Regions from separate parts of the Streptomyces sp. NPDC031670 genome, predicted to be linked through region 1. Evidence: riboswitches for the same ligand, from Rfam matches in the RefSeq annotation. Region 1 holds a riboswitch; the other holds the start of a gene.
The links. A riboswitch is a leader RNA that binds a small molecule or an ion and turns the genes downstream of it on or off. The one in region 1 is predicted to bind cobalamin.
Positions count from the first base shown of each region.

Region 2: another riboswitch for cobalamin. It lies ahead of ACZ5ID_RS29395 (ribonucleoside-diphosphate reductase subunit alpha); the one in region 1 lies ahead of ACZ5ID_RS13540 (cobalamin biosynthesis protein).

Region 1 covers NZ_JBVILC010000006.1:30,954-36,426, reverse strand. The annotation lists gene ACZ5ID_RS13545 (cobyric acid synthase) at 1-765, opposite strand, end outside; gene ACZ5ID_RS13540 (cobalamin biosynthesis protein) at 762-1,691, opposite strand; cobalamin riboswitch at 1,748-1,944, opposite strand; gene ACZ5ID_RS13535 (hypothetical protein) at 2,051-2,275, opposite strand; gene ACZ5ID_RS13530 (inorganic phosphate transporter) at 2,304-3,563, opposite strand; gene ACZ5ID_RS13525 (class II aldolase/adducin family protein) at 3,796-4,455, shown strand; gene ACZ5ID_RS13520 (alpha/beta hydrolase) at 4,531-5,473, shown strand, end outside.
Region 2 covers NZ_JBVILC010000020.1:60,402-65,874, forward strand. The annotation lists gene ACZ5ID_RS29375 (extracellular solute-binding protein) at 1-297, opposite strand, end outside; gene ACZ5ID_RS29380 (GntR family transcriptional regulator) at 581-1,345, shown strand; gene ACZ5ID_RS29385 (DUF3311 domain-containing protein) at 1,476-1,730, shown strand; gene mctP (monocarboxylate uptake permease MctP) at 1,727-3,358, shown strand; cobalamin riboswitch at 3,580-3,719, shown strand; gene ACZ5ID_RS29395 (ribonucleoside-diphosphate reductase subunit alpha) at 3,850-5,473, shown strand, end outside.

The DNA of each region.
Region 1 (5,473 bases):
CGGCGGTGCCACCACGGACTCGCGCACGGCGCCGCGCAGCGACACCCGCAGGCCGTCCTCCTCGTCGATGCCGAGCCCGTGCGCGAACGGCAGGATCCCGTACGTATGCCGCCCGGTGAGCCCGCGCAGCATGTCGATGCCGGGCTGAAGGAGCGAGACGTCGCCGCGGAACTTGTTGACGATGTACCCGGCGACCAGCGCCTGGTCCTCGGGGCTCAGCAGCGCCGTCGTACCGAAGAACGAGGCGAACACCCCGCCCCGGTCGATGTCGCCGACCACCACCACCGGCAGCCTCGCGGCGCGCGCGATGCCCATGTTGACGATGTCGGTGCGCCGCAGATTGATCTCGGCCGGGCTGCCCGCCCCCTCGCAGATCACGGCGTCATATGTGCCCCGCAGCCGCTCCAGGCAGTCCACGACCGTGCCCAGAAGCGCCTCCTGGCGTCCGCCGTGGTAGCCGCGGGCGCTCAGCTCGCCCACCGGTCTGCCCATCAGCACGACCTGGCTCGAACGGTCGCTCCCCGGCTTGAGCAGCACGGGGTTCATCAGCGCGGACGGCTCCACGCGCGCCGCCTGCGCCTGCATCGCCTGCGCGCGCCCGATCTCCGCGCCCTCGCGCGTCACGAAGGAGTTGAGGGACATGTTCTGTCCCTTGAAGGGCGCGACCTTCACACCCCGGCGCACCAGCCACCGGCAGATCCCGGCGGTGACGACGCTCTTGCCCGCGTCCGACGTGGTGCCCGCGACCAGCAGTCCACCGCTCATGTCCGTACCTTCCTCACCGCGATCGCCACACCCAGCGCCAGCCAGCCCACCCGGCGCGACAGCCGCACCGCCCGCTCGATGTCCGCCACTTCCACCGCGCGGCCGTCCCCGTTCAGCACCGGCCGGTGCTCGACACGGCCGCCGTACGAGAGGGTGCCGCCGAGCCGTACGCCGAGCGCCCCCGCGAACGACGCCTCCACGGGACCGGCGTTGGGGCTCGGGTGCTTGGCCGCGTCCCGCCGCCACGCGCGCGTGGCGGCGCGCGGCGCGCCGCCCGCCGCGACCGCGAGCGCGGCGGTCAGCCGGGCGCCCGGCCAGCCCGCCACGTCGTCCAGGCGCGCCGAGGCCCACCCGTACCGCAGATGGCGCGGCGAGCGGTGGCCGACCATCGCGTCCAGGGTGTTGACCGCGCGGAACGCCACCAGACCCGGCACGCCCGCGAGCGCCCCCCACACCAGCGCGCCCACCACGGCGTCCGAGGTGTTCTCGGCGACGGACTCGACGACCGCGCGCGCGATGCCGGGCGCGTCCAGGGACTGAGGGTCGCGCCCGCACAGGTGCGGCAGCCGCGCGCGGGCCGCCTCGACGTCGCCCGACTGGAGGGCCGCGCCGATCGCCCGGGCCTCCCGGCCCAGCGAAGTGCCGCCCACCACGGCCCAGGTGGCGGCGGCGGTCAGCGCGATGGATGCGGCGGGCCGGCGGCGTACGGCACGGGTGGCGAGCAGCGCGGCGCCCGCGGCGCCTCCGGCGCACACAGCGGTGTGCAGCGCGCCCCAGCCACGGTGGTCGCGCCACAGCGCGCGCTCGACGGCCGCCGCGGCACGGCCGAACGCGGCGACCGGATGTCCGCGGCGGGGGTCGCCGAGGAGGAGGTCGCCGAGGAGACCGGCGGTGGCGCCGTACGCGAAGGTGCGATCGGCACGCATGGGATCAGCCCGCCGCAACGCCGCGGGGAGCTCCGGTACGTGCGGGAGGTGCCGGCAACAGGCAGGCGCGCATGGCGGTATGTCCTCACTCAGGGTGTCCGCGCCCTGGTATGACGTCGACCGGCGGTGAGAGTTCCTGGCTCACGGGGATCATTCCCCGATGACAGTGGCGGGACCGCGCCGGATTCGCACCGGCTTCCTCTTCTGCCGCCGTAAATGGCTCGGGCAGTCCACCATGCCCGGGAACGCCCGTCAACTCGCTGCTGACCTGCGACGGGAGAGTGTGCGCAGGCACACAGGAAACCGCCCCCCGGCAGGGCCGGAGGGCGGTCGTTGAGGGTGCGGCGCTGCTCGCCGGCCTACTTGGCGACGATCAGGTTGATGCCGTACGCGACGGCCGCCGCGCAGAGCGCGAAGCAGAGGTAGGCGGTGGTGCGGGCCACGGTGACGGTGCCCTTGCCGGTCGCGGCCGACTGCTGCTTGCTGAGGCCGACGATCCCGACGGTGAACAGGCCCACCAGGCCGACGGTGACGATGAGGCTGACACCGAAGACGGTGCCGAGAGCTGCCCAGTCGATGTGCATGACGATTCCTTCGGGGAGCGCTGCCGGGTCAGACGACGGCCGGGCGGGCCGGGTCGGCGGGGGCGGGCGCCGGGATGGTGGCCGTCAGGTCGACGGCCACGGCGGCGGCGGTGGGCGGCGGGGTGACCGCGGCCATCGCGGTCGTGACGACACCGGCGGGCTCGGCCGGGGTGGCGGCCGGGACGTTGGTGACGTCGTTGTGGTCGACCGGCCGGCGGCGCGACAGCTTCCAGATGAAGCCGGAGCCCGCGAGCAGCAGGACCGCCACGAGGACGATGCCCCAGGTGCCCTGGCCGGTGAGGAACTCGGCGCCGGCGCCGACCAGGCCCGCGGCGGGCAGGGTCAGGCCCCAGGCGATGAACATCCGGGTCGCGGTGGACCAGCGGACCACTCCGCCCTTGCGGCCGAGACCGGCGCCCATGACGGAGCCGGAGCAGACCTGGGTGGTGGAGAGCGAGAAGCCGAGGTGCGAGGAGGCCAGGATGACGGTCGCGGCACCGGACTGGGCGGCGAAGCCCTGCGGCGGCGCCAGCTCGGTCAGCCCCTTGCCCATGGTGCGGATGATGCGCCAGCCGCCGAGGTAGGTACCCATGGCGATGGCCATGCCGGCCGAGACGATGACCCACAGCGGGGGGTTGGCGCCCGGGTGCAGCACGCCGCCGGTGACCAGGGCGAGGGTGATGATGCCCATGGTCTTCTGCGCGTCGTTGGTGCCGTGGGCGAGCGAGACGAGACCGGCGGAGGCGATCTGTCCGGCCCGGTAGCCCTTGGCGGTGGCCTTCTCGGCCGCCGGGTCGGCGTGCCGGTTGATCCGGTACGTCAGCCGGGTGGCGAGCGTCGCGGCGACGCCCGCGACGATCGGGGCGGCGACGGCGGGGAGCAGCACCTTGGTGACGATGGTGGAGCCGTTCACCGAGGACCAGCCGGCCGACATCACGGCCGCGCCGATCAGACCGCCGAACAGGGCGTGGGAGGAGCTGGACGGCAGACCGAGCAGCCAGGTCACCAGATTCCACAGGATGGCGCCGACGAGCGCCGCGAAGATGACCTCTGTTCTGAGGCCCTTCTCGTTGATGATCCCGCCGGAGATCGTCTTGGCGACCTCCACCGACAGGAACGCGCCGACCAGGTTGAGCGCGGCCGACATGGCGACCGCCGCTTTGGGCTTCAGGGCGCCGGTCGAGATGGTCGTGGCCATCGCGTTGGCGGTGTCGTGGAAACCGTTCGTGAAATCGAACACTAGAGCTGTCACGACCACAATGGCGAGCAGCAGCGTGATGTGTTCCATTTACCCAGGCAATCGTTCGACGTCAGTGGCTGGACGAACGTAAGCAACCTGAATGAACGGAAGGTGAACTGAGCCGGACCACACGGTGTATCCCGGCGCTTCTTGGCCGGGTTTTGGGGCGACCAGGGCCGGACAGACCGCGCATATCCGTCATAGAACCCATTGAAGAGATTCCGCTCACCTCTCCGCTCACCCCTCCGCCCCCGGCGCGGAGCCTGCGAGGATCACTCCCATGGGAGAGCCGAACGACAGCGCGGCGACCGCCCCGGCCTGGGCCGAGCTGATCGCTACCGCGCGCCGCACCGCCGACGAGGGACTGGTCGTGGGGACCTCGGGCAACGTCTCCGTACGCGTCGGGGACCTGGTGCTCGTCACCCCCAGCGGAGTGCCGTACGAACGCCTCGGCCCCGATGACACCGTCACCGTCGACCTCACCGGGCGCCAGCTCACCGGCACCCTGCGGCCCACCAGCGAACTCCCCATGCACCTGGCGGTCTACCGGCACACCGACGCCCGGGCGGTCGTCCACACCCACGCCGTCCACGCCACGGCCGTCTCCACCCTGGTCACCGAGCTCCCGCCGGTCCACTACATGACCGCCGCGCTCGGCGGCCCGGTCCGGGTCGCGCCCTACGCGCTGTACGGGACCGAGGAGCTGGCCGCGAACATGCTCCGCGCCCTCGACGGCCGCACCGGCTGCCTCCTCCAGAACCACGGAACGGTCACCTACGGAGCCACCCTCTCCCAGGCGTACGACCGCACCGCCCAGCTGGAATGGATGTGCCGGCTCTGGCTCGCCGCCTCCTCGGTGCCCGGCCGCACCCCCTCCCTGCTCTCCGCCGCCGACCTCGGCCGGGCCGCCGAGCAGTTCCGGGGATACGGGCAGCACTGAAGCCCCGTACGCCACACGTGTCCCGGTGGGCCCCGTCCACTGGCCGTGAGGCCGCATACTGCCGACACTGGAACGGTGCGCCCGGCTACAGCGACGGCAGCGGCCGTCACCACACTCATCGGCGTCGGCGCGGCAGCGGTGGCCGCCGGACGGTACGCGAGCGACGCGGCCCTGAAGGTGCCACCCGGCCGCCCGCTGCCCAGCGACCCCGAGCTCACCGTGCACGCCACGGCGCCCGGACGGATCGCCCTGACCCGCTGCCTGGCCTCGCTGCGGCCCGGCCTGTACGGCATCGAGGGCCCCGGCATCCACGCCGTGGTCGGTGAGGTCGTCGACGTGCCGCACGCCGCGGACACCGTGGTGCGCCGCCTGGAGCGGGTCACCCGGGGCAGCCCGCAGCCCGGGGACCGGGTCCGGCTCACCCCGCAGGTCCACCACGGCACCCCCGCCGAGGCGCTGGGCCTGCCCCACGAGGACGTCGAGATCCCCGCGGAGCTCGGGGCGCTGCCCGCCTGGCTGGTGACGGGCGCCCGCGGCACCTGGGTGATCACCGTGCACGGCCTGGGCACCACCCGCGAGCACCCGCTCAACGTCATGGGGTTCCTGCACCGCCACCGGCTGCCGGTGCTCGACCTCGCCTACCGGGGCGACGCGGGCGCCCCGCGGTCCCCGGACGGCCTCGGCCACCTCGGCGACTCGGAGTGGCGCGACCTCGACGCCGCGATCCGCTACGCCGTGCGCTCCGGCGCCCGCGACGTCATCCTGCACGGCTGGTCCACCGGCGCCACCATGGCACTGCTCGCCGCCGCGAACTCCGGGATGCGCGACCGCGTCCGGGGCGTCGTCCTGGACTCGCCGGTCCTCGACTGGGAGAGCACCGTACGCGCCCTCGCCGTCGCCCACGGCGCCCCGAGCGCGCTGCTGCCGCTCGCCGTCCGGGCCGCGCAGGGCCGCACCGGCCCGCACGGCCGCCATCTGCGCGAGGCGGCCGACCCGGCCGCCCTGTCCGTGCCGACCC
Region 2 (5,473 bases), on a different contig from region 1:
CTCGACGACGTCGGGGGCCTTGTCGGTGGCGAGCACGGCGTCGAGCTTGGCGTTCTTGTCCGGCCAGCCGTAGTACTCGTGGTTGATCTTCAGGCCCGGGTGCTTGGCGACGATCGCGTCGTCGGCCGCCTTGACCAGGTCTGGCCAGTTCTTCTGCGCGTCGACCGTCAGCCAGACCGTCAGCGACTTGGCGTCGCCGCCCTTGGCGCCGTCGTCCTTCTTGTCGTCGGAGCCACACGCCGCGATGCCGACCAACATGCCCGCGACGCCGATCGCCGCGATGAGCTTGCGCTTCACGCCACCCTCCTCAGGGATGCTGCAACCCCCCGCCCACCGCGAAGACATATGACGTGTACTGCTGTGGGGCTGGGACCTGGTCTTTAATGGTTTAGACCAGTACCCGGGAGCTTGGCCTAGACCTTTAGGGGTGTCAAGGGTGTATAAGAAGGGCTGTCGCGTCCGTTATCGGACCGACACCTGAGGGAGGGCGACGACCCGTGACCGGTCCGTGCCACCATGTGAGCCGCGACAGACGGAGGAGCCGGTGACGGCAGCAGCGCAGCACTCGGGAAGGCGGGCCATGGCCACCGACGGGAGCGGTACGGAGACAGAGGCGGGCGTCGGCGCCCGGACCGCTCGCGTGCCCAAGTACTACCGCCTCAAGCGGCATCTGCTCGACATGACGGAGACCCTGCCGCCGGGGACCCCGGTGCCGCCCGAGCGCACCCTGGCCGCCGAGTTCGACACCTCCCGCACCACCGTGCGCCAGGCCCTCCAGGAGCTGGTCGTGGAGGGGCGTCTGGAGCGCATCCAGGGCAAGGGCACGTTCGTCGCCAAGCCCAAGGTCTCCCAGGCCCTGCAACTGACCTCGTACACCGAGGACATGCGCGCCCAGGGCCTGGAGCCCACCTCGCAGCTCCTGGACCTCGGCTATGTGACGGCCGACGACACGCTCGCCGGGCTGCTCGACATCGCCGCGGGCGGCAGGGTGCTGCGCATCGAGCGGCTGCGTCTGGCGAGCGGTGAGCCGATGGCGATCGAGACCACGCACCTGTCCGCCAAGCGCTTCCCCGCGCTGCGCCGCTCGCTCGTCAAGTACACCTCCCTCTACACCGCCCTCAACGAGGTGTACGGGGTGCGGCTCGCCGAGGCCGAGGAGACCATCGAGACGTCGCTGGCCACCCCGCGCGAGGCCGGACTGCTCGGCACGGACGTGGGCCTGCCCATGCTGATGCTCTCCCGGCACTCCCTGGACGGCGACGGCGAGCCGGTGGAGTGGGTGCGCTCGGTCTACCGCGGCGACCGCTACAAGTTCGTCGCACGGCTCAAGCGGCCGACGGACTGAGGCAGCCGGCCGGCTGAGCCGGCCGCCGGTTCACGTCCGGTATCCGGTACAGGGGTTCCGTGGCGGGATTCCGTCCCCTAGATTTCGTGCGCATTACAACAGGTGAGCACAGTGAGGGGACGGAGCCACCATGCCGGAAACAACGCAAACGCCGAGAGCGGTGATCACGCCGGTGCGCGTGGTCATCGCGCTCTGCCTGATCGCGCCCTTCGTGGCGATGCTGTGGGTCGGTTCGTACGCGAAGGCCGACCCGGCCCTCGCCGGGATCCCGTTCTTCTACTGGTACCAGATGCTGTGGGTGGTCATATCCACCGCGCTCACGATGCTCGCGTACAAGCTGTGGCAGCGTGACCAGCAGGGCCGCAAGGCGGGTGAGGGCAAGTGACGCTCGCAGCCAAGGACGGGGTGAACGGCGTCGCGCTCGGCGTCTTCATCTTCTTCTTCCTCGCCGTCACGGTCGTCGGCTTCATGGCCGCCCGCTGGCGCCGCGCCGAGAACGAGCACAGCCTCGACGAATGGGGGCTGGGCGGGCGCTCCTTCGGCACCTGGGTCACCTGGTTCCTGCTCGGCGGTGACCTCTACACGGCGTACACCTTCGTCGCGGTCCCGGCGGCGGTGTACGCGGCGGGCGCGGCCGGGTTCTTCGCGGTGCCGTACACGATCCTCGTCTATCCGCTCATCTTCACCTTCCTGCCGCGGCTCTGGTCGGTCTCGCACAAGCACGGCTATGTGACGACCTCGGACTTCGTACGCGGCCGGTTCGGCTCCAAGAGCCTCTCGCTCGCGGTCGCGGTCACCGGCATCCTCGCCACGATGCCCTACATCGCGCTCCAGCTCGTCGGCATCCAGGCGGTGCTGGACGTGATGGGCATCGGCGGCTCCGGCAACTGGTTCGTCAAGGACCTGCCGCTGCTGATCGCGTTCGCGGTGCTCGCCGCGTACACCTACTCCTCGGGTCTGCGCGCCCCCGCCCTGATCGCGTTCGTGAAGGACACGCTGATCTACATCGTCATCCTGGTGGCGATCATCTACATCCCGATCAAGCTCGGCGGCTTCGACGACATCTTCGCGGCGGCCCGGCACAAGTTCGAGACGCCCAACGCGGCCGGCAAGCCCACCGGCGCGCTGGTGCCCGGCGAGGCGGGCCAGTGGACCTACGCCACGCTCGCCCTCGGCTCCGCGCTGGCGCTGTTCATGTACCCGCACTCGATCACGGCGACCCTCTCCTCCCGCAGCCGCAACGTCATCCGCCGCAACACCACGATCCTGCCCCTGTACTCGCTGATGCTGGGGCTGCTCGCGCTGCTCGGCTTCATGGCGATCGCCGCCGGGGTCAAGGTCAAGAACGGCCAGCTGGCCATCCCGCAGCTCTTCGAGGACATGTTCCCGGACTGGTTCGCGGGCGTGGCCTTCGCGGCGATCGGCATCGGCGCGCTCGTCCCGGCGGCCATCATGTCGATCGCGGCGGCGAACCTGTTCACCCGCAACATCTACCGGGACTTCATCAAGCCGGACGCCACGCCCAAGCAGGAGGCACAGGTCTCCAAGATCGTCTCGCTTCTGGTGAAGGTGGGCGCGCTGGTCTTCGTCCTGACCATGGACAAGACGGTCGCGATCAACTTCCAGCTGCTCGGCGGCATCTGGATCCTGCAGACCTTCCCGGCCCTGGTGGGCGGTCTGTTCACGCGCTGGTTCCACCGCTGGGCGCTGCTCGCGGGCTGGGCGGTCGGCATGGCGTACGGCACGCTCGCCGCGTACGGGGTCGCCTCCCCCACCCAGAAGCACTTCGGCGGCAGCTCCAGGGAGATCCCCGGCATCGGTGAGATCGGCTACATCGGCCTGACGGCCTTCGTCCTGAACGTGGCGGTCACGGTGGTCCTCACGTTCGTCCTGCGGGCCGTGAAGGCCCCTGACGGGGCCGACGAGACGTCCCCGCAGGACTACACCGCGGACGCGGGCGACCCGGGCGTGGAGGTCGAACTGCCCCCGGCGACGGCGGGCTCGGCGCACTGAGCCGGACAACATGAGACGGGCCGCCGGGGAAACCCGGCGGCCCGTTTTCGTGGCTCGGGGGAATGCCCACGACCGCCTCGCGGTTCCGGCCTAGGGCATCCGCAACCCCCTCAGGGGCGCGGGGAACCGCGCGACAAGCCCCCGCCGGCCCGCAGTGAAGCAACTACCCAGCACACACACTCCGGTACGGATGCGACACAACATGTGGGGGCGCCACGACCGCCCGGCACAAGATGTATGCTCATGCTCGCTGTCGCCGCAGGGGAATCCGGTGCAAATCCGGAACTGTCCCGCAACGGTGTACTGGTACGCATTCGCGTACTTGTTCAGTCCGAGGACCTGCCGAACAGCCCGCCCTGACCGTCCGGTCCGGGTGCCGAGACGTCCGGGCCTCGCGGAATGGGCAGTGGACGCGGCGTACCCCCGAGGGGGTGTGTCCGTGTGCCCGCGCACTTCCCCGAGGCCCCGTGCCGAGCGAGGAGTGCCCCCACGTGACCATCGCCCCTGCGGATCCCGCTTCAGCGATCACCGAGGAGTCGGTCGACGCCCCCGGGACCGCGCTGCTGCGGACCCTGACCGACCTCACCGCCGATCTGGTGGACACCGACCCCGGCCGGGTCGCCGCCGCCGCGCTGCGCGGACGCAACGCGCGCTCGGACGAGGCGGAGTTGCGTGGGCTCGCCACCGAGGCCGCCGCGGGTCTGATCTCCGAGGACCCGGCGTACTCCCGTCTCGCCGCCCGGCTGCTGACGCTCACGATCGCCGAGGAGGCCGCGGGCCAGGGCTCCATCTCGTTCTCCGAGTCGGTCGAGGTCGGCCACCGCGAGGGGCTGATCGCGGACCGCACCGCCGACTTCGTGCGGCTGCACGCGGCCCGGCTCGACGCGCTGGTCGAGGCCTCCCTCGCGGACGGCGCCGACGACCGCTTCGGCTACTTCGGCCTGCGCACGCTCTACTCCCGCTACCTCCTGCGCCACCCGATCACCCGCCAGGTCATCGAGACCCCGCAGTACTTCATGCTCCGGGTCGCGGCGGGCCTGGCCGAGGACGACTCGGTGCGCGCGCTGGACGAGGTCGCCTCGCTGTACGGGCTGATGAGCCGGCTCGACTACCTGCCGTCCTCCCCCACGCTCTTCAACTCCGGCACCCGCCACCCGCAGATGTCCAGCTGCTACCTGCTGGACTCCCCGCTGGACGAGCTGGACTCGATCTACGACCGCTACCACCAGGTGGCGCGCCTGTCCAAGCACGCCGGCGGCATCGGCCTGTCGTACTCCCGCATCCGCTCGCGCGGCTCGCTCATCCGGGGCACCAACGGCCACTCCAACGGCATCGTCCCGTTCCTGAAGACGCTGGACGCCTCGGTGGCGGCCGTCAACCAGGGCGGCCGGCGCAAGGGCGCCGCGGCGGTCTACCTGGAGACCTGGCACTCCGACATCGAGGAGTTCCTGGAGCTGCGCGACAACACCGGTGAGGACGCCCGGCGCACCCACAACCTGAACCTGGCGCACTGGATCCCGGACGAGTTCATGCGCCGGGTGGACGCGGACGGCACCTGGTCGCTGTTCTCCCCCGCCGACGTGCCCGAGCTGGTCGACCTGTGGGGCGAGGAGTTCGACGCCGCCTACCGCAGGGCCGAGGCCGCGGGTCTGGCCCAGAAGACGATCCCGGCGCGGGACCTGTACGGCCGGATGATGCGCACCCTGGCGCAGACCGGCAACGGCTGGATGACCTTCAAGGACGCCTCCAACCGCACCGCCAACCAGACGGCGGAGCCCGGCCACACGGTCCACTCCTCCAACCTGTGCACCGAGATCCTGGAGGTCACCGACGACGGCGAGACGGCCGTCTGCAACCTCGGCTCGGTCAACCTCGGCGCCTTCGTACTGGCCTCCGGCGAGATCGACTGGGAGCGTCTGGACTCGGCCGTCCGCACCGCCGTGACGTTCCTGGACCGGGTCGTCGACATCAACTTCTACCCGACCGAGCAGGCCGGCCGCTCCAACGCCAAGTGGCGCCCGGTGGGCCTGGGCGCGATGGGCCTCCAGGACGTCTTCTTCAAGCTGCGCCTGCCCTTCGACTCCCCCGAGGCGAAGGCCCTGTCGACGAAGCTCG